4 regions of the Anoxynatronum sibiricum genome follow, and region 1 is predicted to be linked to each of the others. Evidence: predicted binding sites of a transcription regulator. Region 1 holds the regulator's gene; each other region holds the start of a gene.
What was found. The regulator Rex, encoded in region 1, represses fermentation and respiration genes when NADH is low (regulators of the CRP and FNR family bind a similar motif). The targets are predictions, from matches to a motif close to ATTGTTAANNNNTTAACAAT.

Region 1 (8,188 bases):
GCTGCTGCCAGCCCGGCAGGGCCGCCGCCGATGACAGCCACTTTTTCAAGGGTGGCTTCCGGCGCTTCCAGCACCTTCATGCCGAGGGCCTGCTCAAAGTCGGTGGCAAAACGCTGTAATCGACCGATTTGAATGGGCACATCGATACCGGTACGGCTGCAGGCTTCTTCACAGGTGCGGCCATAGGGGCATACCCGGGCACATGTGGCTCCCAGAATGTTGTTCTCCCGAATGGTTTCAACGGCACCCTTCACATTACGGAAACGAATGGACCGGATAAACTTGCCTGGGTCAGTGCCCGCAGGACATCCTGCACTACAGGGAGCATCATGACACAGGAGACAGCGGGAGGCTTCCTCCATGGCTGTCAGAGGTGTAAACGGGGGTACCACTTCTGTTAAATAGGCTTTGCGTTTTTCTTCCAATGCCTCTTCCTCCTTTTAGCTAACTGATCCGGACTCATTGTGACTCACGGTTAACCATGTCCATTGAACCACGATGAACCCGGTCATTCTTATTCATGTCTATGGTAATCTAATGCAAGGACCGTGCCAGAAAGATTCACACCGCACCGATGACGCAGTTCCCAGATTTCAAGCGTTCCTTCAATCGAAGGCTGATGAACCCGTCATCCTCTGATTCACATATGCATCACCCCTTTGTAAAATCAGCTCTATCATTGGATGTTCCGTTTCACAAGAGCTTTTTTCGCCTCCTTTGATACAATATTATATCATTGATTTATAAACGAATCGCATATTTGACATAAAAGAGGGTATTCGTTTTCGTAAGGAGGTGTTCTCATGTCAACAACCAAAAAAATCCGTTTTATCCAATTGGTGGATGAAGCCTTTGAAGACCTTGAGTTGTGGTATCCGGTATACCGGTTACGGGAAGCCGGTATCGAAGTGCTGCTGGCAGGAAAAGAAGCCAATCGCGTTTACCATGGCAAATATGGTGTGCCTGCAACGACCGACCTGCGCTTGGCCGATGTGAACCCGGAGGATTTCGACGGCCTGCTGATTCCCGGCGGCTGGGCCCCGGATAAACTGCGGCGGTACCCGGAGGTGCTGGATCTGGCCCGCCATATGGACCAGGAAAACAAAATCATCGGACAGATCTGCCATGCCGGCTGGGTGTTGGTTTCTGCCAATACGCTTAAGGGAAAACAGGTTACCAGTACACCAGCCATTCGGGACGACTTGGTGAATGCCGGCGCGCACTGGATTGATGAACCGGTGGTCACCCATGGCTCGCTGGTCTCTGCCAAGGGCCCCGCCGATCTTCCCCAGTACATGCGGGCTCTTTTGAGCTTAATGGCCCTTTGCTAGTGTCATGAGGCGGATTAACTGTTATCGATGCCAGTTTTTCAAGGTCACCTGGAACCCACGTTATCCCAAAGCCTGCACTTTTTTTGGTTTTAAAACTGCCAAGATGCCCTCACAGCTGGTTTATGAATCCACCGGTGCACCCTGCCAACAGTTTCTTCCCAGGTCGGACAAAACGCCAGGTGGCGGCAAGCGCTTTTAGTCAGATGCTCTTTTCGGTGAAGGCATTCATGTGACGGCCTGTTTGGCAGGCAGCCTGTGCCTACATCCACTTTTTAATGGTGATGTTCACCGATGCCAGGTGAAGCGCCGTCATGTTTTCCACTTCTCTGCCAATTCGCTCCTGGGCCAGTCGAAGCTGGCGGGTAACCGGGATGCCGAAGGGGGCTTTCACATCCAGTTCTACCACCAGGCCGTTTCGGGTGTTGTGGACAAAAGTGGTTCCCATGGGAATCAACTGGGTATGTCGGAGAAGGGCGTGATGCACCAGACTTCGAATGACGCCGTCGGAGATGGTGTATTTTCCCAGATAGCTGAAGGTGGGCCGCACCACCGATTTTTCGCCTTCCTGTCCGGCAGCATCTTTCCCGAGTCCCTTTAGCACTTGCAGGGGATTGAGAAAAAACCCGGAAAAATCTTTTTTTAGTTGGAAGGCAGGCACTGGAATGATGTGCTTGCCTTCTTTCATGCGGATTCGTCGGGCCATCTGTATTTCAGAAGGCGCTGCCACCTCATCAATCCAGACGGTGGAAGCGGGTGACGGCAGTTGGAGTTGCTGTACAATGGTGTGTACCATTTTTTCCGAGGTTCCCAGAATCAGCAGTTTCGTTGGATTTTCTGATTCAATCAGGTCACGCACCTGCCGGCAGTGCTCTTTATCATTGAATATGGCTCTTCGCACAGCTCCCAGACGAGAGGATTCCCGTTTGGCGGAGCGTCCTCCCAGTACCCGGTTGTCACGGATCAGCAGCCCATCGTCTATGATATAGCGAATTCCCAGCGATTTTGCAAGCTGCATTGCCTGGTAGCTTTTACCGGTGCCACTGCCACCGATGAACAGGGTTACTTCCATCATTTAGTCCCCTTTTTGCCCATTTATTAAAAATGATTTTCATTATATTGATTCTGTTTTCTGCGAAATTAGGCTGTTTCTTCTTGCCCTTGCCTTTCGCTGCCTGCTATAATGACGTTGTAACCAAACAAAACGAATGACTTTGAAGGAGGTATTTGTAATGGCTTATGTTATTCATGATTCCTGTATCAGTTGTGGTGCCTGTGAACCCGAATGCCCAGTAGATGCCATCACTGCCGGCGACGATATTTATGTCATTGACGCTGAAGCTTGCATCGACTGTGGTGCCTGTGCCAATGTGTGCCCTGTTGACTCTCCTCAGCCCGAATAGGCCAGGTCAGTCTTAACAGTCTGTTTTAGTTAGTTTCATCGATTTGACATGAAGGCAGTGCTGCGGCACTGTCTTTTTCTTTCAGCTGCATTTCCAGTTTCACCAGAAACTTCAGGATGGCTTTTTCTTCATTGAAGGTAAACTCATTGAGTAACCCATACAGCAGTTCCTGTTCCATGCCCTCCATGCGAAGCAACCAGCCTTTTCCCTCTTCTGTTAAGACCAGACGCCTGATTCGCCGGTCCCGGGAAGCCGGGCCTTTCTGAATCAATTGCTGCTTCAGCAACCTCCGAACCATCGCTGTCACTTCATTGCGGCTGCAACCTGTTTCTTCCATCATCTGCTGAAAGGTTTGCCCCTCATCCCGGCGCACCTTTTTCAGTAAAAGGTACTCCTGCAGATTCATCCGCCCACCGTTCACTTCCAGTTCCCGGCGGTCTGTCAGAATCACCTGACTAATGAGCCGCTCCATGTATTGGTGTATTTGTGTGTAATAGTGGCGCAAGCTTCATCCCCTGCACTTTCATACATATTTTGAATCATCATTTTTCCTTAGAATGACAGGAATTTCTGGGTATGCAATAACTCGAAGGTTCCCTGGTGCCCCTGTGAAGAGCCGGTTCCCAGGTGTGTCATGTCTGAGAGCAGATTTGCCCGGTGTCCCGGTGAGTTCATCAGAGCCTCATGGGCATTAATGGCATTGAGGTTGGCTGCAATGTTTTCACCGGCCTTTGTGAACCGAAGCCCTTCTGCTGTCAGCCGCTGTACAAAGGTTCTGCCCTCAGGTGTTTCATGGGAAAAATAATCTTTCGCGCCCATATCACGGCTGTGTTTTTCTGCTGCTTGAGCCGCTTGTTCATTCCACTGAAAGGCAGGTAGTCCCATTCGGGTGCGGAGTGAGTTCGCCAGCAGGAAAAGCTGTCGGCTGTAGCTTTCTTCCAGCTCAGGTCGCTGATTTCCCAGAAAGCCGCTCATGCTTTCTTCCGTCTGTTTTAAAGTCACCTGAACTGCCGTTACCTGATGGTTCTCATGAATGTCATAGTAGAACTCTCCATAGGCAATGTCTTGCATCAGAAACAGGTCGCTATGCTTTTTGCCGTCTCGCAGGTAACGGTTCTGACCTTTTTCGATCCAGTCCAGGGGTTTTCCGAGAACCTGGCGCACCGCCGTCTGAAGACTGCCGGCAACGAGACCGCTGTCAGACTCCCAGTGAATGCCATTGGTATAGAGGGCAGTCACCCGTTCTTTCTCCACCCCCACCTGCACGTAGTTTCGATAGTGGTCGTGGTAGATCCACCACTCAAAAGCATACTCACTGGGCAGTTTTTCCAACGGTTCACCCCAAAGAGTTACCACCAGCGCAGCCGGGTCTCCCAGGCCGATTCCCCGAATCTGAAAAAGTTGCTTCAGCTGTGCTGCCAGTGACTGAAAGCTTTCAATGTTCACTTGGCGGGCCTGAGGGTCCCAGGCCACCCGGGCTCCAAAAGCCTCGGTGACAAATCGCAGGGGGACATAGGTGCGCCCCTGAAGCACCGCGGCCGGCGAATCCAGTTTCACAGTATCCTGCCCCATCTGAGCAGTGGAAGATCCGATGGTGAGCACCGTTCGCTGGTGGGCGTCTTCGAAAATGGCCTGACGGGTGGTCTCCTGCCAGCTGACACGCAGCCCCAGAGCTTCGGCAATCCACCTGGCCGGCACCAACACCCGCCCCTCCGAACTGATCACCGGACCCGGCTCTCCGGCAGGCAGCAGTAACCGCTGCCCATCCACCACAATTTCCGGAGATGACACTGCCATAGCCGGCTCTGCTGTCAGCATCACCGCCGCCAACACCAGGCTGAAGATGAGTCCCATCACCACACCGCGCTTCATCATGCCTCATTCTCCATTCTCTTTTGGAATTTGTTAGTCCAGATATCTGTATCCCATGACCTGTACCGCGGGATCAATCTCCATTGCGTTTGTGTGTTCTTTTCTATTCTACCATAAAACAGTGCCCCTCTAACATCCAGCATTTGTTGATACATGCCTTCGCAGCCATCAACAGCAAAACTGGCATGCCCTCTGACAAGAACCGAACGCATGGCAAAAAAACAACCCGGCACCTGTGGTGCCGGGTCAGCCAGCGAACCGTACTGTCTGGTTGCGCTCCGGATTACTCCATTTCATTCATTTTAAGCAGATAAGAAATGATATAGAGACTGTCACTAAGATGCACATTCTCCAAGGTAATGGATTCCGGAACCTGTATGTCTGCCGGGGCAAAATTCCAGATGGCTTTCACAGGCAGCTTGATGAGTGTGTCGGCCACATCCTGAGCACTTTCCTTGTTGGTACAGATAACACCGATGTCGATCTTTTTGTCGGCGCAGAAGCTTTCCAGTTCATCGATGTCCAGCACCGGAACATCCCGGATCTGCAGGCCAATGAGACGCGGGTTTTTTTCAAACAGCGCCAGCATGTGGAAGCCTTTCTTTTCAAAGTTGGAGTAGTTGGCAATGGCCTGACCCAGGTTTCCGGCCCCTATAATGATGGTGTTGTACTCCCCCGTCAGCCCCAGAATCCGACTGATTTCACCATATAGCTCAGCCACGTCGTACCCATAGCCCTGCTGGCCGAAACCGCCAAAGCAGTTAAGGTCCTGACGAATTTGCGAGGCGGTGAACCCAATCATTACACTGAGTTCCTTGGATGAAATTCGGGTAACATCCTTGTCCATGAGTTCTTTTAAGCGCCTGTGATACTTGGGAAGTCGACGGATGACCGCCATGGATACATTTTTCACATCTTTTTTCACTGCAATTCACCTCATTTTCTCGGGATGACAGGATGGTCACTGTTCATTATAATATAAATAGAAGAAAAAAAAAACGCTTTCGTCTGCTGTTTGTTCATAAAATAACGTTTTTTAAGGAGTTTTCACATGGTCATTCTTTCTGTCAGTCAATTATCTAAATATTTTGGTACCCGCTGTCTTTTTGACCGCATCTCTTTCTCCATCAATGCCGGCGAGAAAGTGGGGGTGGTGGGACCCAACGGTGCCGGAAAAACCACTCTCTTTCAACTCCTCACCCGAGAGCTGCCCCATGACGAAGGGCAATTGTTCATACCCGGTACGCTGCGCATGGGCATCCAACATCAGATGCCGGAAATGACGACGGATCAAACCGTCCATGATTATGTGCTGGTGGTGTTTCAAACCCTGCTTCATATGGAGGAAGAACTGCGTCGTCTGGAAACCATCATTGCCCAGACCGGCGCTTCCGCTTCTACCGACAATCATGAACGCCTGGAAGAAGTCATGGCTGCGTACGCCCGACTCACCGAGAGCTTTGAAGCTCAGAACGGATATGCCTTTCGCAGCGAGGTGCGGGGAGTGCTGAACGGGCTTGGTTTTTACGGAGATGATTTTCAGCGGCAGGTAAACACTTTGTCAGGCGGCCAAAAAACCCGCCTCACTCTGGGGCGCCTCTTGCTGAGCAAACCCGATCTGTTACTGCTGGATGAACCCACCAATCATTTGGACATCGAATCGGTGGAATGGCTGGAGAGCTTTTTGCGTTCCTATTCCGGAACAATTTTAGTTATTTCCCACGACCGTTACTTTCTTGATCAGGTCACCGACCGGACGCTGGAAGTGGCTCAACAAGCTGTCACCAGTTTTCGCGGCGGCTATACCGAAGCCCTGAAAAAAAAGGCAGCCATGCTTGAAGCGGAAGAGCGCAGCGCCAAGAAGCAGGAAAAGGAAATGCAGCGCCAGGAAGAGCTGGTGCGGCGCATGAAGCAGCACGGCACTGAAAAACTGGCAAACCGGGCCAAGAGCCGGGAGAAAAAACTGGAGAAAATGGAGCGGCCTCAACAACGGGTTCACCAGGCCGTGCTTTCCTCTCTCCATTTTCAAATTGGCCAGAGCAGCGGTCGGCAGGTGCTGGCTGTCGAAAATGTGTCCAAAAGCTGGGAGACTCAGCCACCTCTCTTCGAATCAGTGAGCTTCACCCTGCAGCGAGGTGATCGGATTGCCCTGGTGGGTCCCAATGGCATCGGAAAAACCACCCTTTTTCGCATGGTGGCGGGAGAACTCTCTCCCGACGCAGGAACCCTGACATTGGGTCACCAGGTATCTTTAGGTTACTACCATCAGGAACTGAAGAATCTGGATGAAACCTGTACCGTCATGGAAGAGCTTCACAATGCGTATCCCAGGTTCAACGAAACACAGCTGCGCACCTGGCTGGGTGCCTTTCTCTTTGTTGGCGAGGAGGTTTTTACTCCCATTGCTCATCTCAGCGGCGGCGAAAAAGCCCGATTGTCGCTGCTGAAGCTCATGCTTTCCCATCACAATCTGCTGCTGCTGGACGAACCCACCAACCACCTGGACATTCCCGCCAGAGAAAACCTGGAGGAGTCACTGCAGACTTATGATGGCACACTTTTCTTTATTTCCCATGACCGCTATTTCATCAATCGTATTGCCACCGGTGTGTTGGAGTTTTCTCCCCATGGACTGACCCACCACCTCGGTAATTACGATGATTATATGGCCAAGAAAAAACAACTCCTCCAGGAACAGCAGGCCCTGGTGGAACCGGTGATTGACAACCGTACCCGCCAGAAACAGGAACGTCAAAAGGAGCGGCGCCAACGTGACGCCTCCAACACTCTGAAAAAAAACCTCTCCAATCTGGAGAAAGAGATGCATCAGCTCGAAGCAAAGGTCAAAGAACTGGAAGCCCTCATGTGTTTACCTGAAGTCTATTCAGATGCAGCAGAAAGCCGCCGCATTCATGAAGAATCCACCGATCTGAAAGCCTCACTGGAAGCGCTGTACAGCGAATGGGAAGTTTTGCTGGAGCAGGCGGAGGAGTGATGACGAGGTTCATCCGAGTTATGTTAACACCATTTCTGACAAAACCCTGCCCTCAATCAATTGACGGCAGGGTTTCATTATTTTTCCACAGTTTTTCAATGTTTTCCACAAAGTTATCCACAGTTTTAGTCCTTGCTAACACTTCTTTTCAAAGATATCCACAATATCCACACCTGTTTCATCCCCATGAACTGTCTTTTCTGGAGAGATCTTCTCAGTTACTGCAGGTGAGAATCAGTTGAAAAAGATAATGTTCAATCAACTTATCTGTTGGACTTTTTTTATTTTAAACGGCAAAAGACAGGCATTTGCCTGCCCTTTCGGTTTTTGATCCTGTTATGGATGCTGTTTTATGTCAACATTCCCCTGAAGGAAATAATTCATCTCTAAAGAACCATTGTTCGTTCCGCTCCCCGATGGACAAACCGGCCACTGCATTCAGGTTCCACCGGGAACGAACTCCCATGCAGTAATCATAATACCCCACACAGGCAATCATAGCGCCGTTATCGGTGCAAAGGGCAAGCTCAGGGGCGCAGAAGGCAATACCCTGTTCCCGGCACCGGTCAGCCAGCGTCTGGCGCAGCAGG
Region 2 (8,188 bases), on a different contig from region 1:
TCCACCACCTCTTTCAGCGATGTCATTCCTTCATTCTTCAGCTGATTAACCTGTTCCACAGTGGTGTTCAGCGTCTTCACCAGCTGCTGGTCTGTTTCTATGAGCTGTCCCAGCTCGTTGATGTTGTTGGCTCCCGCTTCTGTGTCGCGGGCCTGATCAGCTGCACCGTTGGCAATTTCTTCAATGGTTCGGGCCACTTCTTCTGAAGCCATTGCCGATTGGTTGCTGGTATCCTTTAGTGACTGGGCTGAATTGGCCACCTGGTTTGTAGCCGCCCCAATTTCAGACATAGTTGTTTGCAACTGGCGGGTGACCGCATCAAAAGCACCTGCCAGCTGACCAATTTCATCTTGCCGCTGCAGAATATCTCTTGGCACTTCTTCTGTAAGATTCAGTTCCCCCACCAGCGCCGCATGTTCTGCCAGACGACGAATGGGAGATGCCAGCCTGCCGGCAAAAATAAACGTGAGCACCGCCGCCGCCAGAAGAATAACGACCGCTCCCGACAGGAGGATCAACAGCATTCTGGTGACAAACACATTGATCATGGAAGCAACTTCATCCTCTGAAACTCCCAGAAAGAGAATGCCAATGATTTGTCCATTTGTGTCGGTAATAGGTTCATAGGCAGTCAGATAATTTTTTCCCAGAATACCAGCTTCTCCCAGATAGCGCTGACCTGCCGATACAGGCTGATAGGCAGCACTCTCGGTTCCAAGATATGTACCGGTCACCCGTTCCCCCTGCTCATTGCGGATGGTGGTGGCTATGCGTTTATAGTCTTCACCGTCTCTGACAAATATGGTAGCGGCAAGGCCCAAATCTTTTTCAAGGGTATCCACAAAGTTGTTTCCTTCCAGCTGCATACCTTCTTGAGTCATCAGCTGATTTCCCGTAAGTGAAAGTCTCCCCAGATAATGCTGTTGGTAGACCACCGATGCATTGATATTGCCTTCAAGTTTTTCCTGAAGCAATGACCGTCCCAACGCTTCACTGCTGTTTTTGGATAAAAAATATGATCCTGCGCTAAAACTCACAGCCGCCAGTAACAGGATCAGTAATACCAATGCCACCATCTGATTTTTTATGCTTCTTTTCAAGATTCATTCCCCCTCCATGCCATGATTTCGATTTTTGTTCATCCCCACTGTCAAATCGATCCCGTGGGCATCATCTGCCTTGCATCAATACGGTTAATATCTTTTCTTGTCCTCCCTCTTATTTTTGTCCAATAATACATTGATTGTTATGTCAATTATAGTCACCATACGTGTACCCATTTAAACCTCATCTTAATCTAAGTGAACTGTTAAATCATTCAAAGTACCAACGTTTTCCGAACAGATTTTGAGATTGATACCACAACAGGAAATCCCTGATATGGATTAGTTTCAGTCAATCATTACGTTTATCCTTTGACTCATGACCCACTTGCGCTCCATACACATATGCGTAAAAAAACCCGCCTTTGGGGGGCGGATTTTTGAGTTCAAGTAAGATGCATCACATCATTATGATTTTTTTAACATATGGAGATGTCATCAAGCTGAGACAGCCGCCATATGTTGGTAAGAATGCCAGACGGCTGCCAACCTGCAAAAATCCAGGGCAGTCTTCCACGTCAAGTATCAAATGATCGCTGCTGGCTCCCAGAATCTGAATACCCTCTTGCAAGGGGCATATCTCGTTGGGGTGAACATCCTGACGACCCAGCGCACAAATGGCCCTCATGCGATTGCCCCGGTCTTCAAATACCGGCCTGTTACCAAAAGCATCCAACCCTATGACACCTTTTGGGATTGAGGGTTTGCGGCGCAGTTCCACAATTTCTGCCAGCAGAAGAAATGCGTCCTGGTGTAACCCTGGGATCGGCTCATCATTCAGCCCAATTCCCATTGCAAGGGATGACCCCAATCTCAGCTGGTTGATTTCACCCGGTATTTCGCCTGCTTCCAGCAGGCTTAACGTGCCGCCGTTGCCACCGGACAACACAGGCAAGTGTCTTTTCAGCAGCTTTTCCAGTGTTGCTTTGATGTTCACCAGTTGTGTCAGATTTTCCCGACTGGGGCGTACACCGCCATAGCAGGTGAGGTTGGTGCCAATACCCGCCAGCTGTATTCCAGGAAGCCCATCCATTATGGATGCTGCTTCCTGTATTTCTTTCGTTTCATAGAGCCCTTCACGCAAATCCCCTACATCAACCATCAAAATCAACTGAATCAATTTATCTTGAGCCATCGCCTGGGTTGAAAGTGCTGTGGCTGTCTCCGGTTCAGAGATCAGCACCATGTCTGCTGTTTGCACAACCGCTTCTGCTTCGCTGATCATGGGAATGCGGAGCAGCATTTTAGGAAGCGAAAAACCGGAAAGGCGCTTCAGATTATCAATACGGGAATCTGCCAGCAGGTCGACACCTCCAGCCACATAGGCGGCGGCAATCTCCGGGTTGCCTCCAAAAAGCTTGGTGACCCCAGCCACCTGAATTCCTTGCTGGTGACACCGTGCCACAGTTGTCCGGGTATTGGTTTCAATTTTGTTGCGATCAACTCTGATTTCGGGATATCCCAAGCCGCTTCCTCCCCTGTTCTGTGACGCTTCCATCACTTAAGCGATACTCCCAATATTCTGGCAGCCTGAATGATGAAAGCTTGCAAGTTCACCACTTATATAATGGTGTCCAACAAACAGCTGAAAGTAACACAGCTCCCGGTTCCCATCTTACTGGAAGCCTGGATGCTGCCTCCCATAAGCTCCACCAGTCCTTTGGATATGGCCAGCCCCAATCCGGTACCGCCATAAACCCGGTTGTCTGAGCTGTCAGTTTGTACAAACCGTTCGAAAATAGCTTCCAGTTGATCCGGTGGAATGCCAATACCTGTGTCAGTAATGGATACTTTCAACTTCACACTGTGCTGCTTCTCACCGGGTTCCACCGAAGCTTCCAGGCAGACTGATCCGCTGGTGGTAAACTTCACGGCATTACCCACCAGATTGGCAGTGATCTGACGAAGCCTGAAAGCGTCTCCCACCAGATATTCCGGAATCAATGGGTCGATATGACTTTTCAACATCAGGCCCTTTTCTGATGCTGTTCCCTGGAAGAGTCCCAGCGTATCAGAAAACAGTTGGCGCACGTGAAAGGGTTTATTTGACAGCTGGACTTTATGGGCTTCAATACGGGAGAAATCAAGGATATCATTTAACACCGCCAGCAATGCCTCTGAAGATCTTTTGGTAAGCGCCAGCAGTTCCTCCTGCTCTTCATTGAGATCTGTTGTTTCAAGTAATTGAAGCATTCCCATAAATCCATTCATGGGCGTTCTGATTTCATGAGACATATTGGCAAGAAACTGACTTTTGGCCACATTGGCAGCTTCTGCTTCTTTTTTTGCTTTTTCCAGTTCAGCCATGGCTCTTTTTTTATCTGTCACATCCTGTATGGTGACGATCACACCTGCCAGTTTTCCTGATTCATCCAGCATGGGACCGAAGGATTGATATGACCAGATATCTTCGCCGGTCTGATGATGTTTAAAATGAAGTTCCACATCACTGCTGCGAACTCCTTCCAAAGCGCGGTGAAGATATGCCATCACACCATTTTCAAGCGTTTCCGGAAAAACCGTCCAGGGATGCTTTCCCAAAACCTCTCCGGCACTAACAGCGGTCTGTTCTTCCATATACGGATTATACACCCGGTAACGCAGCTCTGTATCGTAAACGATGATTCCTTCATTCACATACTGAATAATCTGTCGGTTGAAGGCCAGCGCTTCTTCCAGCGATTTTTCATTCCTTTTAACATCTGTCACATCCTGAAAGAGAGTAATGAACTCTCCTTGAGCCGGTGAATACACAGTCATGTGATGCCATCGCTCCAAAGCTACAGAGTATTCAGTAAATTCGTGATTTGTCCCAAACAGTGCCACCTGGCCAAAGGTTTTAATCCAGTCAAAGCGTCTGCGGGATTCTCTGGGAAAAACGTCGCTTTCCAGCTTGCCAATGACAGCATCAGCCCGAAGCCCCGTCATGGTTTCATAAGCTGAATTGACTTCGAGAAAACGGTAATCCACAGGCTGTCCCTTTTCATCACAAATTATTTGGTGCCGGGCATACCCCATGGGCAGATGTTCAATGATGGATTGATTTATGTCAACATACATATTATTTCACCTGCTTTCCCTGAATAACTCCCCATCCCTGCTTCTTTCTCTCTGCTGTGTCTGGTGATGATTGTTTTTATGATTCATTCGATCTATCCATTCCGGCATGAGCCAATACACGACCAACGCCCTGACTGAAGAGCATGATCTGGCGCTCCGAGACCAGTTCATGACCTTTGGGCATGGCCAGCACGAAGTTTCCCAGCAGCTGGTTGTCGTGAAGAAAACCCATGCTGTAAATGCTGCCGATTCCCAGCATTTTTTCAATGGTAAAGCCAATGAACTCTGGAATATGGTAGGATGAAGCTTCGTGGATGGAATCCAGACGATGCAGTTGAACTTTATTTAGTTCTTCATAAACGCCTTCCGCCAGGACCCATTCATGGCCAACCATTGGATGCCCCAGCTGGTGAATCACTGCTTCCAGTTTCTGGGGTATTCCTTCGATGCTCCGGGTCACCAGTGACATTTTCGCAGGACAATACTCCGAAAGCACCAAAATCAGGGCTCCAGTCAATCGCTTTAAATCCCGTGCCAGACAGGACCACTGAAAACTCTCAGGTTCCCAGTCAGCATAATATTCAAGCACATGGTTCAGTTCTGCATCTGTTGCGGAGGTTGTCAGGTTGACTTGATGCCACTTCACAGCATCATGATTGGGTTCAACGTGTGTCATGTCAAAAACCTTCACTTTCTCCGGTTCCCCTTGCTCGATAAGCGAACAATCATTTTCCTTCAGGAGTTTCCAGCGTTCTAAACAACCGTGACAGGTATCGGTGCATGTCAGCCACCAAGTCATACTCACCGTCATGCAGTGCCCAATGATAGACCACCCCTCTGGCGGCAACGAAAAGATAATCCACCATTTCCTCCGGCGACAGATCTGTGGCCAGTTCCCCGGTTTCCTGGCCCCGGGTAATGATTTCTGCCAGATACACCTGCAGGTATCGGCCTTTCACCCGAAACAAGTTGTTCTGAACTTCATAAAGCTTTTTGACAAATCCCAGACCCTGCTCCACTGTATAGTGAGCATAAGCATCAAAAAAAGTGAGAACTTGGGCACGAATCCCTGATACCCTGAGTTCAGCAATCTGCGGTGTCACCACCTCCCTGAAATAATCATCAATATCCGCGAAAATTTTCTCCAGCACTGCATATTTGGTCGGATAATAGTAATAATATGTTCCTACCGAAATACCTGCTTCACGACAAATGTCTGTCACTGTGATTTCCCGAAACCCTCTCTGCTCAAATAGACGCGTGGCTGTTTCAAGGATTTTCTGCTTTGTTTCAATCGCCTGTTTTTGCCTGTTTGTCAAGTCCTTTCCCATCAAATCTCTCCAGTCTTATGGGTTCTGTTCCCGTTTTTTCTCAGCGCTGTGCAACAATGCGTGTGTAAACCTTCCTCTTTCCGGTTATTAAGGTTCATTATATCAATTCATTCAGAGAATGAAAAGTACTGGCACTCACCCATTATCAGATCATTGTCATGGCACCTCTCAGTTGCATCCTTCTGATCTCTTTAATCAGCCTCCATTTGTTGTTTTTGAGGATACTCTTTTTTTGCAAAACATGTTTCATCTGTTGACAATGTCTTAACAATATCGTAGAATGGTCTAGGTCATTGAGTACATTCAGTGACTACATTCTAAAAGTTTGAAAGGGGTAATTTGATGAATCGCTTGACACATTTTAAGAAAGGCTTGGCTTTGCTGCTTGCATTATTCATGGTGTTAAGTCTGGCTGCCTGCCAGCCAACCACCACAGAAGCACCTGCTGCACCAGTTGATGAGTCTGTTGATGCATTGTTTCAGGCAGGTACCTACACAGCGACTGTTGACGGACACAACGGTGATCTCACTGTTGAAGTCACTGTCACCGCTGATGAAATTGTCAGCATTGAAACAACCGACCACAAAGAGAGTGCCGGCATCACTGATCTTGTTTTCGAAAGAATTCCTGCTGCGATTCTCTCCCAGCAAAACCTGGCAGTTGACGCTGTTTCTGGCGCAACCGTTACCAGTGACGCTCTGATTTCAGCCATTATCAATGCATTGGAGCAGGCCGGCGCAGATATTGCTGCCCTTCAAAGCGGTGCTGGCAGTGCTGCAGCTACCGGTGAAGCCGTTTCCTACGATGCTGATGTGGTGGTCATTGGTGGTGGCGGTGCCGGTCTGGCCGCGGCTGTCACTGCACATCAAAATGGTGCCAGTGTTATTATCATCGAAAAAATGCCCCGCCTGGGTGGTAACACCATTCTTTCCGGTGGTGCATTCAACGCTGTTGATCCCGGCAGACAGGAAGCTCAGGGAATCGAAGATTCCATTGACAAGCATTTTCAGCAAACCTTCGACGGCGGCGACCAGGTGGGTAATCCTGAACTGGTTCGTGTGCTGGTGGAAAACGCCTATCCGGCCATTGAATGGCTGGAAAGCCTGGGCATGAAGTTCAATGATGAGGTGTTTACTGTTCTTGGCGGCCTGTGGCCCCGTGCACACAAACCTTCCACACCATTGGGCACCGGCTTCATTGACACTTACTCCAACTACATTAATGCCCATGATGGTATTGAAGTGCTGCTGGATACCGAAGCCACCGAGCTTATTGTTGAAAACGGTCGTGTCACTGGTGTTATCGCCAAACATTTCAACGACGATGTTACCTTGAACGCCTCCAAGGGTGTTGTCATGGCTTCCGGCGGATTTGGAGTGAACTCAGAAATGCGTGATCGCTTCAACGAAGACTGGCCTGCACTGACCAACCTGAAGAGCACCAATCACCCCGGCGCCACCGGCGATGGTCTGGTTATGGCTGAAGCCATCGGAGCCAGCCTTATCGGCATGAAAGACATTCAGCTGCTTCCCCTGGGCGATCCCAACAGCGGAAGTCTCAGCGGCAACATTGAGCAGGGTGTTGAAAACCGTATCTTCGTCAATAAAGAAGGGAACCGTTTTGTTGATGAAGGAGCACGACGCGATGTGATGACTCTGGCACTGATGGAACAGACAGATTCTTATCTTTACGTTGTATTAGACAGCACCAACTACCCTGACCCCGAAACTCAAAAGAATAATTTTAACGAAACCATTAATGAACTGATTGATCAGGGCCGTGCATTCAAAGGCGACACCCTGGAAGAACTGGCAGCCGCCATTAACGTGGATCCTGCCAGTCTGGTTCAGGCCGTTGAATCATTTAACGAAGCTGTTGAAAAAGGCGGCCCCGACGAGTTTGGCCGCACCCTTTTTGACCGAAAAATTGAACAGGCACCTTTCTATGCAGGTCCCCGCGTACCCACCGTTCACCATACCATGGGTGGTATTGAAATCAACACCCTGGCACAGGTACTTGATACTGACGGCAATGTGATTCCCGGCTTCTACGCTGCCGGCGAAGTCACTGGCGGTATTCATGGTGCCAACCGACTTGGCGGCAACGCCCTGGCAGATATTGCCGTCTTTGGCAGAATCGCCGGTGAAAATGTTGCCAACGAGCAGTAATTACCTTTTGCTTACATCCTCCTTTCTTATATTTTGGTAAGATAACAGCACAAAACCGGAAGCCGCTGCAAGGCACTTCCGGTTTTGTGCTGTTGTTGATCATACCCGTGGAATCATTGGCCGGATCGGTTCACCGGCATGGCATAATCGTATATTTTCCATAAGTCTTCATTCTCACGGTGCCCCACAAGGAAATTGCGAAGGTATCGCCCAGTGCCCCACTGGGGGCCACCGGTGTCATCGGAAAGCACCTGTTCGTAATCCACATTGATCACTTCAAAGTCGACCAGCTGGTACTGTTTTACCAGATCCATCACACCATCATAATAATAGTCATTGCAGGCTCCATTGGCCAACAGCCCCTCATTGTATTCTTTGGCGCTCAGGGTATCCACATGGTACAATGTAACCGCTTTCATGTAACGGCCTTCTTCCAGTGCCAGCTTCCGTTCATTTTCAATACTGACGGTATGTGGCTCAATATCAGCTAAAAGCTTATATTTTTCATCAAAGTCAAAGGTGACT
Region 3 (8,188 bases), on a different contig from region 1:
TCATCAGAATTTGCGGAAATAATCTTCTGAATGTCATCAATAATGTGCTGGATTTCTCGAAAATTGAGTCAGGGAAAACAGAAGTTGACCGGGTGGATTTTGATGTGCAGGAATGGTTCATGCAATGCCTATTGGTACACCAGGCCCAGGCAGCAAAAAAAGGGATTGATCTGCTGGCAGTGTATGACCCGCATATGCCAAATAGGCTGCGGGGAGATACGAAGCTCTTGCAGCAGGTGATGAACAATCTTATTGGAAATGCAGTAAAATTTACGGAAACAGGGCATGTCATGGTAACCATGGATCATGAAGGGGAGGAAGGCGGATTAGTCTGGACAAAGATTAAAGTCAGTGACACCGGCATTGGTATTCCTGAAGACGAACTACCCCGGCTTTTTCGAAGTTTTACCCAACTGGACAGTTCCATTACCCGTCGGTTCGGGGGAACAGGACTCGGGTTAGCCATCAGCCGCCAGTTGGTGGAAATGATGGATGGAACCATTCATGCTGCCAGTGTCGAAGGTGAAGGCACTACGTTTATAGTCGCCCTTCCCTTTGAGCATGCAATGCAGCAGGAAGATCCCATGCCGGAAAATGAGATTTCTTCCATGGCTGCCGGTGACATCGGTCAAAAGTGGACTATTCTGGTGGTGGAGGATGATCTCGTTAATCAGACAGTTATCCGAAGTTTGCTCAAATTAAAGGGTTATCGAATTCACTGCGCCAATGATGGAAAAGAAGCGGTGAGCGCATGGGAGTCACTTCAGCCAGACCTCATCCTCATGGATATCCAGATGCCAGGGATGGATGGGATACAGGCAACGGCAGCCATACGGGAACTGGAAAGTGAAAGATCTTCGCGCACACCCATCGTTGCCCTGACAGCTCATGCCATTCATGGGGATCGGGAGCGATTTCTGGCATCGGGGATGGATGAATATGTGCCCAAGCCAGTGGAGATGGAACGATTATACCAAACGATCAATAGAATATTAGATTCGCCAGATGTGAAAGGCTTGAAACCACTGCAGCAAAAAAGATATACTGAGCCTAACAACTACTTGCCCGTAGAAGCTGATCAATTGATGGCAAAAGCGGTGGAAGGTTTTATTCCCGATATGTTTTCCCTGTTGGATCGGCTCCACCAACAACTAATTGAGGAAGATATGGAGCAGATTGAACGACTGGCACATCAAGTGAAAAACCGTGCGGTGGCAGTGGGCGAACTGGACATCAAAAACCAGGCTTTCAAAATTGAGCTGGCTGCCCGAAAACAGGCACTCCAAGATGCCCGAAGTGCTTACAGCGCATTAAAACAGTCTTTTGAGTCATATGTCTCTTTTGCTGGACAACAGATGGAAACGACAAGGGAAGGAGGGAAATGATGATAAAAATACTCATTGCAGAGGATGATTTGGGTAGTCGAAAATTCATGCAGCAATTTCTTAAAGCTTACGGGGAATGCGACATGACCGTGGATGGCATCGAAACTGTGGATGCTTTTCTCCTGGCGTGGGATGAAGGGGAACCTTATGACCTGCTATGTCTGGACATCATGATGCCCAAGTTGGACGGACTTAAAACGCTGAAAATTATTCGGGAGTTGGAAAATGACAAGCATGTACCAGCGGAGGAGCGGGTTAAGATTGTGATGACCACCGCTCTTAACGAGCAGCAGACGGTTTATGATGCTTTTGAGCTTGGATGTGAAGCGTTTGCAGCAAAACCCATTAACCAGGAAAAATTGCGTGAAGTATTGCATAAGTTGGGATTTGATCCGATAGAATGAATTTGAAGCGGAGTTATGCATACTGTATGACGGCACTTTGGATCCCCACCGTGGGCCTCAGGGTGCTGTTTTTTTTAGAAAATCCAGATGAGGATGATCGTACTCTGTTGGCGAAAATGCATGCGTCCATTTTTGATGAATGAGCGCGGTTCATGGCTGCAATATAGTTGGATTTCAATAGGCATATAGAAATGTTTAATTGGAGAAGGTGGAAATCCTGTGATAGAGTTGGATGTGAAAGAATTAACGAAAATGGGCGAGGTCTGCTGTTTTTCAGATAGGCAGCAGAGAAAGGATGGTCGGTATGTCACTATATTTTGGGAAGGTGGTTAAAAGATGATTGAATGCACCATTAATGGACAGGTTGTCCAGACGAAGGAAGGTCAAACGATTTATGAAGCTGCAACCAGTGCAGGCATAAAGATTCCCACGCTCTGTTATGATGAACGATTAAAACCCCATGGCTCCTGCCGTATTTGTGTCGTAGAGGTGGCGGGTGCCCGTTCACTCATGGCTTCCTGCAGTACGCCAGCAGCCAATGGAATGGTCATTCAAACTGAAAGCGAAGCGGTGGTGACTGCCCGGAAAGAAATATTAGATCTTATTCTGGCCAATCACCCGCTGGATTGTCTCACTTGTGAAAAAGCGGGGCGCTGTACCCTGCAGGATCTGTGTTTTCAGTATGATATTGAAGAGAGTTCCTTTGACGGCAAACGCAAAAACTATGACAAAGATACCAGTAACGAATTCTATGTGGCAGATCAGAGTAAATGTATTCTTTGCGGAAAATGTGTTTACGTTTGCTCACAGGTTCAAAGTACTGAAGCCATCTGTTTCATAGATCGTGGGTTTGAAACCCATGTGGGAACTCCTTTTGAAATGGGATTGTCAGAATCCACCTGTGTTTCCTGTGGAAACTGCATCTCTGTCTGTCCGGTTGGAGCGCTGCTTCCCAAACGAAAAGAAAAATACCGTTATTGGGAAACCAGAGAAGTGAAAACCACTTGTGCCTACTGCGGTGTCGGCTGTCAGATGAAGTTGCTGGTGAAAGAAAACAAAGTGGTGGAAATTTTGCCTGATAAAGGGGCTGCCAACGAAGGGCTTTTGTGTGTGAAAGGGCGGTTTGCCCATGATTTCATCGGTCATCCTGATCGTTTAACGACACCGTTGATCCGCCGGAACGGCACTTTGGAACCCGCATCCTGGGAAGAAGCACTGAACCTGGTGACCGAGAAAATTCAGACCATTCGCCAGGAGCATGGGGCAGATGCCATCGCCGGTTTTTCTTCAGCCCGGGTGACCAATGAAGAAAACTATCTGATGAACAAACTGATGCGCGGTGCCATTGGTACCAATAACATTGACCACTGTGCCCGTTTATGCCACGCTTCCACCGTGGCAGGGCTGGCAACCACACTGGGAAGCGGTGCCATGACCAATCCCATGGCAGATGTGAAAAATGCCGAGGTGATTTTTATCACCGGTTCCAATACCACGGAAGCACATCCGGTGATGGGTGCCTATGTGCGCCAGGCTCGGAAAGCCGGCAGCAAGCTGATTGTGGCAGATCCCCGTGAAATTGAACTGGCTGAGGAAGCCGACCTTTTCCTAAAAATTCGTCCCGGTTCCAGCGTAGCCCTGTCCAATGCCATGATTCATGTGATTCTGCAGGAAAAACTGGAAAACAAAACCTTCATCGAAGAGCACACCGAAGACGTTGATCAATTAATAGCTGCTGTGGCAGAATGCACACCGGAGTGGGCAGAAACCGTGACAGGCGTGCCGGCGGAAACCATTCGCCAGGCGGCTCGTATGTACGCCGATAGCCATGCTTCCAGCATTATTTATTCCATGGGTATCACTCAGCATGTGAATGGCACAGAAAATGTGATGAGTCTTTCCAATCTGGCACTGGTCACCGGCAATCTGGGAAAACCAGGAGCAGGCGTTAATCCCCTGCGGGGTCAAAATAACGTGCAGGGAGCTTGTGATATGGGCGCGCTGCCCAATGTAATGCCTGCTTACCAACCGGTGAACAGCCCCGAAACCATTGCCCGCTTTAAAGAAGCGTGGGGTGTTGCGCTGCCTCAAAGCCCAGGACTCACTGTCACTCAGGCGATTCCAGCTGCGGCAGAAGGTTCAGTGAAAATGCTTTATGTGATGGGGGAAAATCCCATGATCTCTGATCCGGATACCCATCATGTGAAGGAAGGGCTGGAAAAAGCGTTCCTTGTGGTTCAGGATATATTCCTCACTGAAACGGGCCAACTGGCAGATGTGGTGTTGCCTGCCGCAGTGTTTGCCGAAAAAGAGGGTACTTTTACCAATACTGAACGCCGGGTGCAGCGGGTGCGTCAGGCCGTGATGGCTCCTGGAGAGGCACGGCCGGACTGGTGGATTCTCATGCAGCTCTTGAACCGGCTGGGGCTGGAATCCAGCTACAAAGGACCAAAAGACATTTTTGAGGAGATTCGACGGGTGGCTCCCTCCTATGCAGGTATCAGCTATGACCGAATTGAAGAGGAAGGCCTGTGTTGGCCCTGTCCGGCAGAAAGCCATGGAGGAACTCCGATTCTGCATGTGGGTAAAATCGCCCGCGGTGCTGGTCTCTTTAAACCCGTTCAGTGGCAACCGTCACCAGAGCTGGGACAGGAAGCATATCCTGACATCATGACCACCGGCCGGATTTTGTACCATTTCCATACCCGTACCATGACCGCCAAGTCGCCGGGCATTGAAGCCATCGCACCGGAAAACTATGTGGAAATTCATCCAGAGATGGCAAGTGCCAAAGGGATTCAGGAGGGCGATTTGGTAGCAATTGCTTCTCCCAGGGGTGAAATTCGGGTGAAAGCTCGCATCACTGACCGGGTTGACGCTCAGGTGGTTTTTGTCCCCTTCCATTGGAGTGAGGGTGCCAATGTATTGACCAATGGCGAAGTGCTGGACCCCTACTGCAAAATTCCAGGATTTAAAGTGACAGGCGTTAACGTTGAAAAAACAGGCGATCTTGGAGCGTGATGATCACCCGATAAGCTAATAGAGGCAGATAGCAAAACAGACAGTAACCGTCAATGGTCGAGACAAGGCTCCGTGAGCTGCTATTGACAGGTGCTGTCTGTTTCATTTTGGGGGCTGTTTAGTGAGTAAGAGAGCGCTCTTGCCAAACAACTATATGGCAGACAAATAACTTCTAAGAGCATCTAATTTGTCGATGATCAGATTTTTCAAAGGAACAGGCTGTATCGATCGAATGGTTTCTCCATATCCCATGAAATAAGCAGCAATAAAATTTTCTTCTCCTGCATTATAAAAACCTCGAATTGTGTATGCGTCATCCTCCAGGTGCAGCTTCATTGAAGGGTAATGTTCCTTTTGAAAAATGTCTGCTCCTTTTTTGGATACAATGACTTCGAAATCTGTTGCACCCGGGGTTTTATAAAGCAGGGCAGCAGATTTTATCAAGTCAGCGACTGGCTTTGAAGGATACACAACGTTCCCTTTCACATCGAGTACTTTGTCGCAACGAAACACTTGTGTACAGCCTGTTTCAGCATGATAGCCAGTTGCATACCATTGGCCGTAAGCAGCAGAGATATTAAAAAATTGAATGGGATGCCACTGAATCGCATTTTTTTTCTGATACTTAATGTCACACACTTTTTCATCAAGAGCGGACTGTAAAATAGCTTTCAAAAAATGACAATGATTCTTTTGCGGAATAGACCCTAAGCTAAAAATTTTTTCAGCGTTATGAAGCATTTCGATTTTTTCTGCGGAAAGACAGTTTTCAAATTTGCGCTTTAGTATTTCGACACTTAAATGAAAGGGCGTGGTTTCATACGCCCTTAACGTGAGCATTGAAAAATATAATGCAAATACTTCATCAATGTTAAATATAATGGGAGATAACAGCCTGTTTTGCAGAATGCCATAATAACCATTTCTGCCTGATTGGGAATAGATGGGCATTCCCATTTCTTCCATTGAATGTACGTCTCTAAGTGCAGTACTCTTTGAAATCGTATATTTTTCCATTAAATCTTTTAGATTGAAGAAATTCCTGTCGTTCAGAAATAGCATCATATCGTTCAATCGCTCTGATTTGTTCATCAACTTCACCCTTCCCCCAAAAAATGATCATACAAAAAGGTGTCATGATTTGATACCTTTCTGTATTATGCTATAAATATCTCAAAAAGAAAAGGAGAATGATCGATGATCACGAAAAAGGAATTAACAGGCATGATGAGAACGCAAACCGAAATTGCATTGGCGACAAGCGTTAATGGACAGCCGCATGTGCGAATTGTTAATTTCTACTTTGATGCCACAGCAAACACACTGTTTTTTACAACCTTTGGAGATAATGACAAGGTCAAGGAATTTGAAGCGAATCCACAGGTAGCTTTCACGACAATCCCCCATCATGGCTATGAACATGTGAAGGCAAATGGCATTGTCAAAAAGAGTGACCGCACTATTTTCGATGTTGCTGATGGGTTCACAAGTAAAATTCCAGACTATCAAGATACGATTGAGCAAGCCGGAGAACAGTTAGTCCTTTATGAAATCAAGTTTGACACGGCAGTGGTTACATTGGATTTTGAGCACATGGATACCATTTGCCTGGAGGGTTGAGAGAAGGTCACCAGATTTAGAGTGACAGGCGTCAGCGTTGAAAAACAGATGATCGCCTTGTGATTGCTGTCTGATAAGCTCAGCGACAGATAAAGCAGAAGCTGCCGAAAAATCCGGCAGCTTCTGCTTCTTATGAAATCACCTCTATACCACTTTGCCCATCAGACTGGGGTGGGGTATTGAGGTGGAGCATTCGGTCAGAGAGACAATTTCCTTCTGTAAAAGCAGCAGCACAGCTGCAGTGCTGTGGAAAGCCCGGGGCAGCAGTTCGGCAGTGCTGTGCTTCATTTGCTCTTCAGTGGGCTGATGAAGTAACATTTCATGAGAAAGAGAGCGAAGTGCATTTGACTCCAGGATCTCCAGTGGATGCCGCCCCTTCACTGCAACAAGCCTGCGGGGAATAAAGGCCTGAAAATGGTCTGCAGCCCAGGATTCATAGTGGTGATGCCCCTGCAAAAGACAGCCAATGGCATGGTGGGGCACACAGAGATCCTGTATCAGGTGCAGCACGATCCCCAAGTGGAAAAAATAGCGTTGTGCGTGACGCTCTTTGAATGCTTCATCCATGATTTTCAGGTTGTTTGTCAGCTCGTCGGCAGCATGGTGAACACCGGGAAGGCCGCTGTGCTGCAAGGGGTGATAAAAATGACTCAGGTTTCGCAACCCCTGATCAGTCCACTGGCTGCCTTGATGAATGAAGCTCATGAAAGGGGGGAGAAGTGCTGCCAAATACCGGTGACCGCTGCCGGCGAGAAGTGCCGGCACATGCTCGGAACAGCAGCGATGAACATTTTTTTGTGGGGTGGAAGACTTGGAAAAAAGTGTCAGCATGATCGGCGCCCCTCCTCTTCCAACGGTATTTGCAGAAGGGAAACAACGTTGTGGGCAGCCTCTGGAAAAGCTGCCTGACGAGCCTTTTGGCACATATCGTGAAGGCGTTCAGGGTACTGACCAAGTTGGCAAATGAGGTGCTCAACTTCACGAACATCTTTTGCCTGAAGGGCCCAGCCCTGACTCGCCGCCAGCGCTGCATTTTCTTCTTCATGACCTGGCAGGGGATTTAGGATAATGGTGGGAAGTCCGGCAACGGCAGCCTCCGAAAGACTGACTGCCCCCGCTTTGGTAATAAGCAGGGAAGCCTGCTTCATAAGGCGGGGAATATCATTGGAAAAACCCATAATTTTCCAATTGGCTAAATGGCGGGTGCGGATTATTAAGCTGTCATACAGGGTCTCGTTGTTACCAGTGACCACAACAAAATGCAGTTGCGGAAAAGCCGCCATCAACAGATCGGTGCAGGCGGTCAGGCTGCCAATGCCGAGTCCGCCGCCCATGATCAGAATGTGCTGTTCGCTGATGGCAGGTTCCTTTAACAGGGGATAAAGATGAGAGGCTGTTTCGACTGGTGTTGCAAAGCCCTTTTTCACAGGGATACCAGTGAGGTATAACTGTGATGCGGGGATGCCTTCATCCCTTAATGACATCACCTGGGAAGAATGGGCAACAAAATAACCGCTGAGCTGACGGTTTAACCAGAGGGGGTGGAAGCCGAAGTCTGTGAGAACTGCGTAGGCAGGTGCCAGGGCAGCAGATCGATAGGCAGCAGCGGGAAAGGGATGGGTAAAGATAAACAGAGAGGGAGACAGTGTCTGCTGCAGCTGCTTCAACAGGCGGTAACACAGGTGGTGGAGCATGGATACGGCACGGGGATTTGTCTGGTGTGTCTGTGTCCAAAGATACGCTTTTGAAAAAACGGCA
Region 4 (8,188 bases), on a different contig from region 1:
ATAAGTCCATGCTATAATTACATGTTGTGTAGAGAAACAATAATTGAATCACTGAGAATAACTTCTCTGCCCTGCGTAAAGCAGGGCCGTTTAGTCCAGAGGGAGGTGAAATGACGATGAACAAGTACGAATTAATGTACATTCTGAACCCCAATACTGAAGAATCACAACGTGAAGCTCTCTTGGAGAAGTTCAAAGGCATTATTGATGCCGACGGTACCGTTGACTCTGTTGAGCAATGGGGCCTGCGGAAGCTTGCCTATGAAATTCAGAAGGAAAAAGAGGGCTTTTATGTATTGGTAAATTTCCAGGCTGGCCCAGACCTGAACAAAGAACTGGATCGTAACCTGAAAATTGCTGATGAAGTGATCCGTCACATGATCGTAAAAATCGAAGAATAGGGTGGTGTGAGGATGAATACCGTCATTTTGATCGGAAGACTGACCAAAGACCCTGAACTGAGATTTACCGGCACAGGCAAGGCGGTGGCCACCTTCACCGTAGCGGTGAACCGTAGTTTCGGAAAAGACAGCGAAGCAGACTTTATTCCCGTTGTTGTCTGGGAAAAGCAGGCGGAAAATTGCGCCAACTACCTTGCAAAAGGCCGGGAAGTAGGTATTCAGGGCCGTATGCAGACCCGTTCCTACGAAACACAGAATGGTGAAAAGCGCTATGTGACAGAAGTGGTTGCCAACACCGTTGAGTTCATCGGAAGCGGCGGAGGCGGCGGAAGATCAGGCGGCGACTATCAACAGCCTTCAAGACCCCAGCCACCACAACGAAACACACAGCAACAGCAACAGTCTGATGGGGGATTTAACCCTGATGACATCGACCTGACAGAATTTGAAACCATGGAAGACGACGATGACCTGCCCTTCTAAGGTGGGAAGCCGTATGTTGTGGGTATGCATCATTTTATAGCACTGCAGGAAACAAGTATCACATGAATGAAGGAGGGAAGATTCCCATGATGAACCGAAGAAAACGCAAATCCCGCAAAAAAATCTGTACTTTTTGTGCCGATAAAAAAGCGGTGATTGATTACAAAGAAATTGGCCGTCTGAAAAAATACCTCACTGAGCGCGGTAAGATTTTGCCCCGTCGAATCACAGGCAACTGCGCCATTCACCAGCGTGACGTGACACAGGCTATCAAACGTTCCAGACATATGGCTTTGCTGCCTTACACAGTTGAATAGCATTCTGTGGATAGTCTGGCGGGTAACCTTCAGGCTATTTTTGCCTGTGGCCGTGAAGCAGGCAGTCTGATCACCACCACTAAGGCAAAGGAGTGTCCCCATGAAAAAAAAGGGAACCCCCTGCAGCAAACCGACATGGCTGGTAATGCTGGCCGTGATGTTATGGATGCTGCCGGCAACAATGCTGGTATCGGCTGAGACAACTTTGCCCCGCATCATCAAAAATGGCGAACCGGTGCAACATCAACAGGAGCAGCAGGATCACCAGTGGCATCACTGGGAAGATGTGCAGCAACTGAAAGAGGCAGCCCCCGGGTGGATGACCTTCATCAACCACTCACGGGGATATCAGCTGACGGTCCCCGACACCTGGGAAGCAGACATGTCCCTTTCTGCTGTGAGGGCCGTACTGGAAGATTCTGAAACCCGGCTGGAAATCTACTATGACAACTTCAACAGAACTGTTCATTCCGCTTCCAGTTACATTGCCTACAGCCGTGGTTTTCTTAACAATCGGCAGGACCACCAGGTGGAAAGTCGGGAAACCATCAGCGTGGATGGCATGAAAGTTGACTTTCTCCAATGGCGGCGCACCCCGATGACGGCCATGGACGCCGACAGGCCCTATTACGCCAAGGCGGTTTATGTGAAAAACAGCCAGGAGGTTTACACCCTGCTGTTCAAATCTGCCAAGCCCCTGGAGAATCACCGGGAGATCATCGACAGTTTTCGGCTCACGGAAACAACGGCAACTCCTGGAATGCACGTGAAGTACCAGCCAGTGGAAAGACGATGGAATGAGGCGACCCAGCGGTTTTATGACCACTACTTCATCAACAATGAAGAAATGGCCTGGGGCATCTTTGAATCATCAGCCCCCCGCAACTTTTCGCCCCTGACCCAGCTGGAAAATCAGCTGAATCATCAGTTCCGCTTTCTCCTGCTCTACAAAAATCTGGGAAGCGACTTTCCAAGGCAGGAACTGATCAATGCCCGGGAGCGGGACCGCCATGTGGTGCTCACCCTGCAAACCGAGTATCTGGATAAATCCCTGAACAACCGCAGTTTGTATGCGCTGTTGGAAGGGGAACATGATCAGCTGCTGGAAGCCTTTGCCCAGGGACTGAAAGACTTCGGCGACCCGGTGCTCTTTCGCCTGAACAACGAAATGAACGGCGACTGGTGCTCCTATTCTGCCTACTGGGCTTCCATGGACACTGAGGTGTACCTGGCGTCCTGGCGGTATGTGTATGAGTACTTTGAAAAAGCCGGTGTCAACAATGTCATTTGGGTCTGGAACCCTCACGACGACTCTTTTCCAGGCTTTGCCTGGAACCATTACCTAACTTACTATCCGGGGGATGACTATGTGGATCTCATCGGCCTGACAGGTTATAATCCGGGCACCTATTTTCCGGGAGAACCCTGGCGGCCTTTCCATGAGATTTACCCGCCCCTGTATGACGAATACATGCGATTGTTCCAACATCCCTTTATCATCACCGAATTTGGCAGCAACTCCCATGGTGGCGACAAAACCCAGTGGATTCACGCCATGTTCTACCACATGCCCCGATTTGAAAATATTCGTGTGGCCATCTGGTGGAACGGCATCGACTGGGATGCAGCAGGAAACCCCGGCCGCATCTACAAACTGGATGAAGCCCCGGAATACGTAGCGGCCTTCCGAGAGGGCCTGAGCCGTTACAAAACACCCCCGCTGCCGCCGATACCGGGAGAAGAAGCAGATGAAGAAGCAGATGAAGAAGCAGATGAAGAAGCAGATGAAGAAGCAGATGAAGAAGCAGATGAAGAAGCAGATGAAGAAGGAACAACCGGCGACACCGAATCAGAATAAAGAGCGGTTGCTTCACGGCAATCACCATTTCAAATGAAAATTCCTGAAAACAGGAAAGGAGAGTGAACCCATGGCAACTCCAGTACTGACACTGGTAACCCGGGATAAAATCCAGGGAATGACCGTCAAAGCTGCCCGTAAGGCAGGTAATATTCCTGGCGTGGTATACAGCAAAAGCATGGAGCCGAAATCCGTTTATGCCGATGAGCGTGAATTGAGACGCCTGATCGCAGAGTTCGGTACCAACCGTAAAATCACCCTGAATATTGGCGGAGAAAAAAGCTTCGGCATTATCAAGGAAATCCAGAAGGAATACATGAAGAACCAGTTCATTCATTTGGATCTTCAAGCCCTGGATGAAAACGAAAAACTGAAAATGACTTTCAACATCACTGTTCTGAACCGTGACGCCGTTGAACGCGGTGACCACGTGCTTCAGATTCAGGCCAATGAAGTTGACCTGCAAATGTTCCCCCGCCACATGCCCGAACACGTGGAAGTGGATGCGGCCCTGCTGCAGGAGCAAGACAACATTACATTTGCCGATCTGAACGTGGCCAGCGACGAGAACATTGAAATTCTTGGTGAGATGGAAACGGTTATCGGGACTTTGGTTTACATTCAGCAGGCAGCTGAAGAAACCGAAGAAGGTGAAGAAGTGGATGCAGCGGCCGTTCCGGTTGTTGGCGAAGCTGATTCAGACGAACAATAAAACCAATCCTTCCAGTTTGCAAAGCATTATCCAGCCTTTCCGACGCGATTGATCCGACGGAAAGGTTTTTTTACAAAAATACCAAAAAAACGACCCCAAAAAAAAGGGTTTTTAACGTTGCATCGCGAAAAGAGTATTCATGTGAACCTTCATCTTTGAAGCAAAGAAGGATGTGTGAACATGAAACGAAAAGTGATTCCCTTCAAAAAAAATGGCACATGCACCCGGCAAAACCATTCATCAACACCTAAAATCAGCCACGAAGCCATTTCTTCTGTTGAGCAGAGAGTATCCGGTGACAACCGGGGATGTTTGGCCAGCTATCTCAAAGAAGAGGCTGAAAGAGTCCGCACCATGGCGCTGTTGATGGAGGTGGCAGAAACCATTTGCCGGGAAGAAAAAGAAGATGACAATTGAAAACGATGGGAAGAAAAAGAAAAGCAGTTTCAGAGCAATGGTTCTGAAGCTGCTTTTCTGGATGAGACAGCTCAATTCCCAAGAATCGGTTACCGGCAGGGCAAAAAAATAAACAGATTGAAAAGAGGGCTCCAAATGCAATTTTCCATCGGTCAGGTTTCCCGCATGTTTGGCTTTACCAGACAGGCAGTGCGGTTTTATGAAGAAAAAGGATTGATTAAGCCCGTCAAAGATGCCGCTGGACGGCGCTCCTATGATGAAAACGCCATTGCCCGCCTGATCAGTGCCCGCAAATATCTGGCCATGGGCTACCAAATCAGTGAAGTGGTGAAACAGTTTTCTGCCTCCACGCCGGAAAGTATCGCAGAAACCCTGGATCGAAAATACGCTGAAACAAGTGATAAAATCAAACACTTAATGATGGTCGCCGCCATCATTGATGAATACCGGGGAAAAATAAGAGCGTTGCCGGAGCTCGTGGGAAAGTTTGTGATGCGTCAGTCACCACCCCTGGCGTTTTTCTACAGCCAGCCTGATAATGTGCTGCAGGAAGAACTGGTGCCCGATACCATGGTCTGGGTAGACGCGCTGCCGGTTTCAAAAATCACTGCTTTTTATGACGGACAGCAGATGCAGGCGCATCAAACCATGAAGCGGAAACACAAAGGGTTTTCCATCGACCTGCACCAGGCCGATGGGTATGGACTATTGGCGCTGAAGACCACCCGCTGCATTCCTGAAAGACTCTGTGCCCATACCGTGCTCGCAGTAAGAAGCGAAGAAATTGCCTCATTAAACGTTGCTGATGAAACCCTCTCTTTCCTTTCCAATGCAGGCTTGGAAATGGATGGTGACCCCTGGGGGCAGATCATTTTTTCAGACAGCAATCAGGATAAACCCCATGAAGTGAAACCGTACAGACAGTACATTGATCTCTGGCTGCCGGTGAAGAAAGCCCGGTAAAATATTTTCCTCCGGAGGGTTGCAGGTAAAGTTGCTTGATAGCTTATAATGTTAAATGATTAACAAAACACTGAAGCAATGGAGTGGATCGAACGGGCAACACGATGCTCCGTGTTTCAGCAGCAGGCGATCAAGCACTTGAATGGCCCAATGACAAAGGAGGAGCAAGGAATGAAACGATTCAAGAAAACGATTACTTTTTTACTGATGTTGTGTCTTTTAGGATCTTTGGCGGGTTGTGGTTCAACAGCGGGTAGCCAGACAGCAGCGCCGGCAGACCCGGGAGAAGAAGCTGGAAATATGATCACACCCATGACTCCGGGAGAGTATATGGTGGAAGTCACCGGGATGAAACCCATGACGGTGAAAGTCACTCTGGGGGAAAAAGAAATTCAGGCAGTGGAAGTGGTCGCACATGAAGAAACACCGGGTGTTTCTGATGCCGCACTGGAAGAAATTCCAGCAGCTATTGTATCTGAGCAGAACATTCATGTCGACACCATCTCAGGTGCCACCATCACCAGTCAGGCCATCATCGATGCAGTTCAGCAGGCCATCGAAGAAGCCGGTGGTGTAGCAGATGAATTTATGGCGGCAGCATCAGGAAGTGAAACGGCACCAGTGGGTCGCCAGGGCATGAGCAGCAGTCAGATGCCGGAAAGCTGGGACATGACCTATGACGTGGTGGTGATTGGCGGCGGATTTGCCGGCCTGGCAGCCGCTTACAGTGCAGTTGAAAATGGAGCTGAAACCCTGCTCATCGACAAAATGCCGGTATTGGGAGGCAACTCTCAAATCAATGGAGGCGTATATGCCTCTTACACCAGCAATATTGCCGACGATATGTATACCAAGCTGGGACTGGAACCTGACACGGCTGAAAAACATATTGAAGATACCATTATTGGCGGCGATTATATGGGTGACGTGAAGTTGGTACGCAACTTCGTTTACGGGGCTCCTTTCTTTCTCAATATGATGCTGGACAACGGCCTGGAAGTGCGGGAGTCCATCACGCGTCCCGGCGGCCATTACGGTTACCGCACTTACACCACCATAAATGGCGTTGGCGCGGATATTGTACAGGTACAGAAAAAAATGCTGGAAGCCACCGATGCCACGGTGATGTTAAATACAAAGATGACCCGTATTTTCCGTGAAGGCGGAGAAACCGGAAGGGTTGTAGGCATTGAAGTGGAAACTAAAGACGGCGCTAAATACGTAAAGGCAGAGAAGGGCGTGATTCTGGCCACCGGTGGTTTCGGCGGCAATGTGGAAATGCGTTCCAAGCATGTGCCGGCCCTGACAGCTGACATTCCCACCACCAACCATGTGGGCGCCACTGGTGAAGGTATTATCATGGCCCAGGAAGTGGGTGCCAACACCACTCAAATGTCCTATATTCAATTATATCCCTTCGCCAATCCCAATAATGGTGTACTGGATGCAACTGCGGTGATTCCCTTCAGCGGCCCCAGTTCCGGAATTGTATATGTGGATGAAAATGGACAGCGTTACGTGAACGAAGGAGAGCGCAGAGATGTGTGCTCCAGGGCAGCCCAGGAAAGCGGCGGATTCCCCACTTTCTCCATCTTTGGTCAGGAAATTGTTGACAAAGGTGGTTTTATCGCCGAAACTCAGTTATCCAACGGCATGAAAGATGACCGCATCTTTAAAGCCGACAGCCTTGAAGAACTGGCACAGATCATTAGTGATCATCAATACGCCGGCAACACCATCAATATGACGGGCGAAACCCTGAAAGAAACCATTGAGCGTCACAATGAGTTTGTGGAAAATGGCAGTGACCCAGAGTTCGGCAAAGTCATCGATAAAGGTGTGATGCTGAAAATCGACAAAGGCCCCTACTATGCCATTCCCCAATGGCCATCTGTGCACCATACCATGGGCGGCTTGACCATCACAGAACGAACAGAGGTGCAAGATATCTGGGGTGAAGTAATTCCCGGCCTCTATGCTGCCGGAGAAGTCACCGGTGGGGTTCATGGCACCAACCGCCTGGGCTCCAATGCGATTCCAGATGCAGCTGTCCACGGCTATATTGCCGGTCAGGTGGCTGTCACAGGAACTGTACCTGATTTTGTTCCGGAGCAATAAAAGTATAAGAGCAAAGGCTAAAAACACACAAACAGCCCGTCGGGAAAATCCGGTGGGCTGTTTGTGTGTTGCAGCCATGTTAACCTATTTTAACAGGCACTTTTCATGATAAACAAAAATCTTGTCCGATTAACCTCACAACTCTCTATTTTTACTGCGCTCCAATCAAGTGATTGGATTTATTATACGGGTTTCGTCAGTTTCCATCAAAAGTTTGTATAATACCAGCAGATTGCATGGGGGGGATCGGGAATCATTGTGATGGAGATTAAAGGCATCATGAAATGCACCGGTAGTTTCACGGGAGAGTATAATTGTACCACAGCCAAATGCTGTATAAGCAGGCTGTGATTATTCTCAAAACAGGGCTGTAGAGCATAGAATGAGAACAGCGTACAATGTGAAACAAGATTTAAGCTGGGAGAAGTCAGCATTGTTTATTGAGTATACTGATTTATTAAAAAAATGATTGACAAAGAGCTGGGCAAGAAGTATTATAAAACAAACATACTTAATAAACTATATTAAATAAGTCCAACGACAAGGCGGGTGGATCTAATTGAAGGAGATCATGACGAGTAAAACCGAAAAACCGCAAAACATTCGAGAAAACAATCAGAAGGTACTCGCTCACTATTTGTACAAAAATGGACCGACTTCAAGGGCTAAACTGTCCAGTGTCTTTAACCTGAGTCTTCCAAGTGTGTACAAAAATATCAACCAGCTTGTTGAGCAGAATGTCGTATTAGAGCTTGGCGAGGGTGATTCGGAAGGTGGAAGAAAACCCATGCTGGTAGGTTTCAATTACAACATGGGCTATATGGTGAGTGTCGACTTAAAAGGCGAACATTTAAAGATTGCCCTGGCCAACCTGGCCCTTGACATCATTGGAAAAGAAGAAATGTTCACCTTGAATTAT

Region 2: the regulator Rex is predicted to act here: its motif matches at 5,747-5,766, upstream of AAIG11_RS05710 (flavocytochrome c).
Region 3: the regulator Rex is predicted to act here: its motif matches at 2,021-2,040, upstream of fdhF (formate dehydrogenase subunit alpha).
Region 4: the regulator Rex is predicted to act here: its motif matches at 5,199-5,218, upstream of AAIG11_RS14980 (flavocytochrome c).

Annotation. Positions count from the first base shown of each region.
Region 1 is NZ_JBCITM010000022.1:45,943-54,130, reverse strand. It holds gene AAIG11_RS15525 (FAD-dependent oxidoreductase) at 1-425, opposite strand, end outside; gene AAIG11_RS15520 (type 1 glutamine amidotransferase domain-containing protein) at 804-1,331, shown strand; gene AAIG11_RS15515 (AAA family ATPase) at 1,591-2,400, opposite strand; gene AAIG11_RS15510 (DUF362 domain-containing protein) at 2,561-2,731, shown strand; gene AAIG11_RS15505 (MarR family winged helix-turn-helix transcriptional regulator) at 2,757-3,236, opposite strand; gene AAIG11_RS15500 (stalk domain-containing protein) at 3,284-4,606, opposite strand; gene AAIG11_RS15495 (redox-sensing transcriptional repressor Rex) at 4,887-5,528, opposite strand; gene AAIG11_RS15490 (ABC-F family ATP-binding cassette domain-containing protein) at 5,655-7,598, shown strand; gene tsaD (tRNA (adenosine(37)-N6)-threonylcarbamoyltransferase complex transferase subunit TsaD) at 7,954-8,188, opposite strand, start outside.
Region 2 is NZ_JBCITM010000004.1:120,083-128,270, reverse strand. It holds gene AAIG11_RS05735 (methyl-accepting chemotaxis protein) at 1-1,100, opposite strand, end outside; gene AAIG11_RS05730 (alanine racemase) at 1,504-2,568, opposite strand; gene AAIG11_RS05725 (PAS domain-containing sensor histidine kinase) at 2,664-4,163, opposite strand; gene AAIG11_RS05720 (hypothetical protein) at 4,240-4,839, opposite strand; gene AAIG11_RS05715 (TetR/AcrR family transcriptional regulator) at 4,889-5,494, opposite strand; gene AAIG11_RS05710 (flavocytochrome c) at 5,837-7,663, shown strand; gene AAIG11_RS05705 (FMN-binding protein) at 7,777-8,188, opposite strand, start outside.
Region 3 is NZ_JBCITM010000001.1:125,504-133,691, forward strand. It holds gene AAIG11_RS00555 (PAS domain S-box protein) at 1-1,385, shown strand, start outside; gene AAIG11_RS00560 (response regulator) at 1,388-1,789, shown strand; gene fdhF (formate dehydrogenase subunit alpha) at 2,126-4,810, shown strand; gene AAIG11_RS00570 (helix-turn-helix transcriptional regulator) at 4,961-5,902, opposite strand; gene AAIG11_RS00575 (pyridoxamine 5'-phosphate oxidase family protein) at 6,008-6,430, shown strand; gene AAIG11_RS00580 (phospholipase C/P1 nuclease family protein) at 6,575-7,261, opposite strand; gene AAIG11_RS00585 (MGDG synthase family glycosyltransferase) at 7,255-8,188, opposite strand, start outside.
Region 4 is NZ_JBCITM010000021.1:216-8,403, reverse strand. It holds gene rpsF (30S ribosomal protein S6) at 117-401, shown strand; gene AAIG11_RS15015 (single-stranded DNA-binding protein) at 414-884, shown strand; gene rpsR (30S ribosomal protein S18) at 971-1,201, shown strand; gene AAIG11_RS15005 (hypothetical protein) at 1,208-1,399, shown strand; gene AAIG11_RS15000 (glycoside hydrolase family 26 protein) at 1,347-3,059, shown strand; gene AAIG11_RS14995 (50S ribosomal protein L25) at 3,130-3,771, shown strand; gene AAIG11_RS14990 (hypothetical protein) at 3,952-4,188, shown strand; gene AAIG11_RS14985 (MerR family transcriptional regulator) at 4,324-5,151, shown strand; gene AAIG11_RS14980 (flavocytochrome c) at 5,323-7,269, shown strand; gene AAIG11_RS14975 (hypothetical protein) at 7,829-8,188, shown strand, end outside.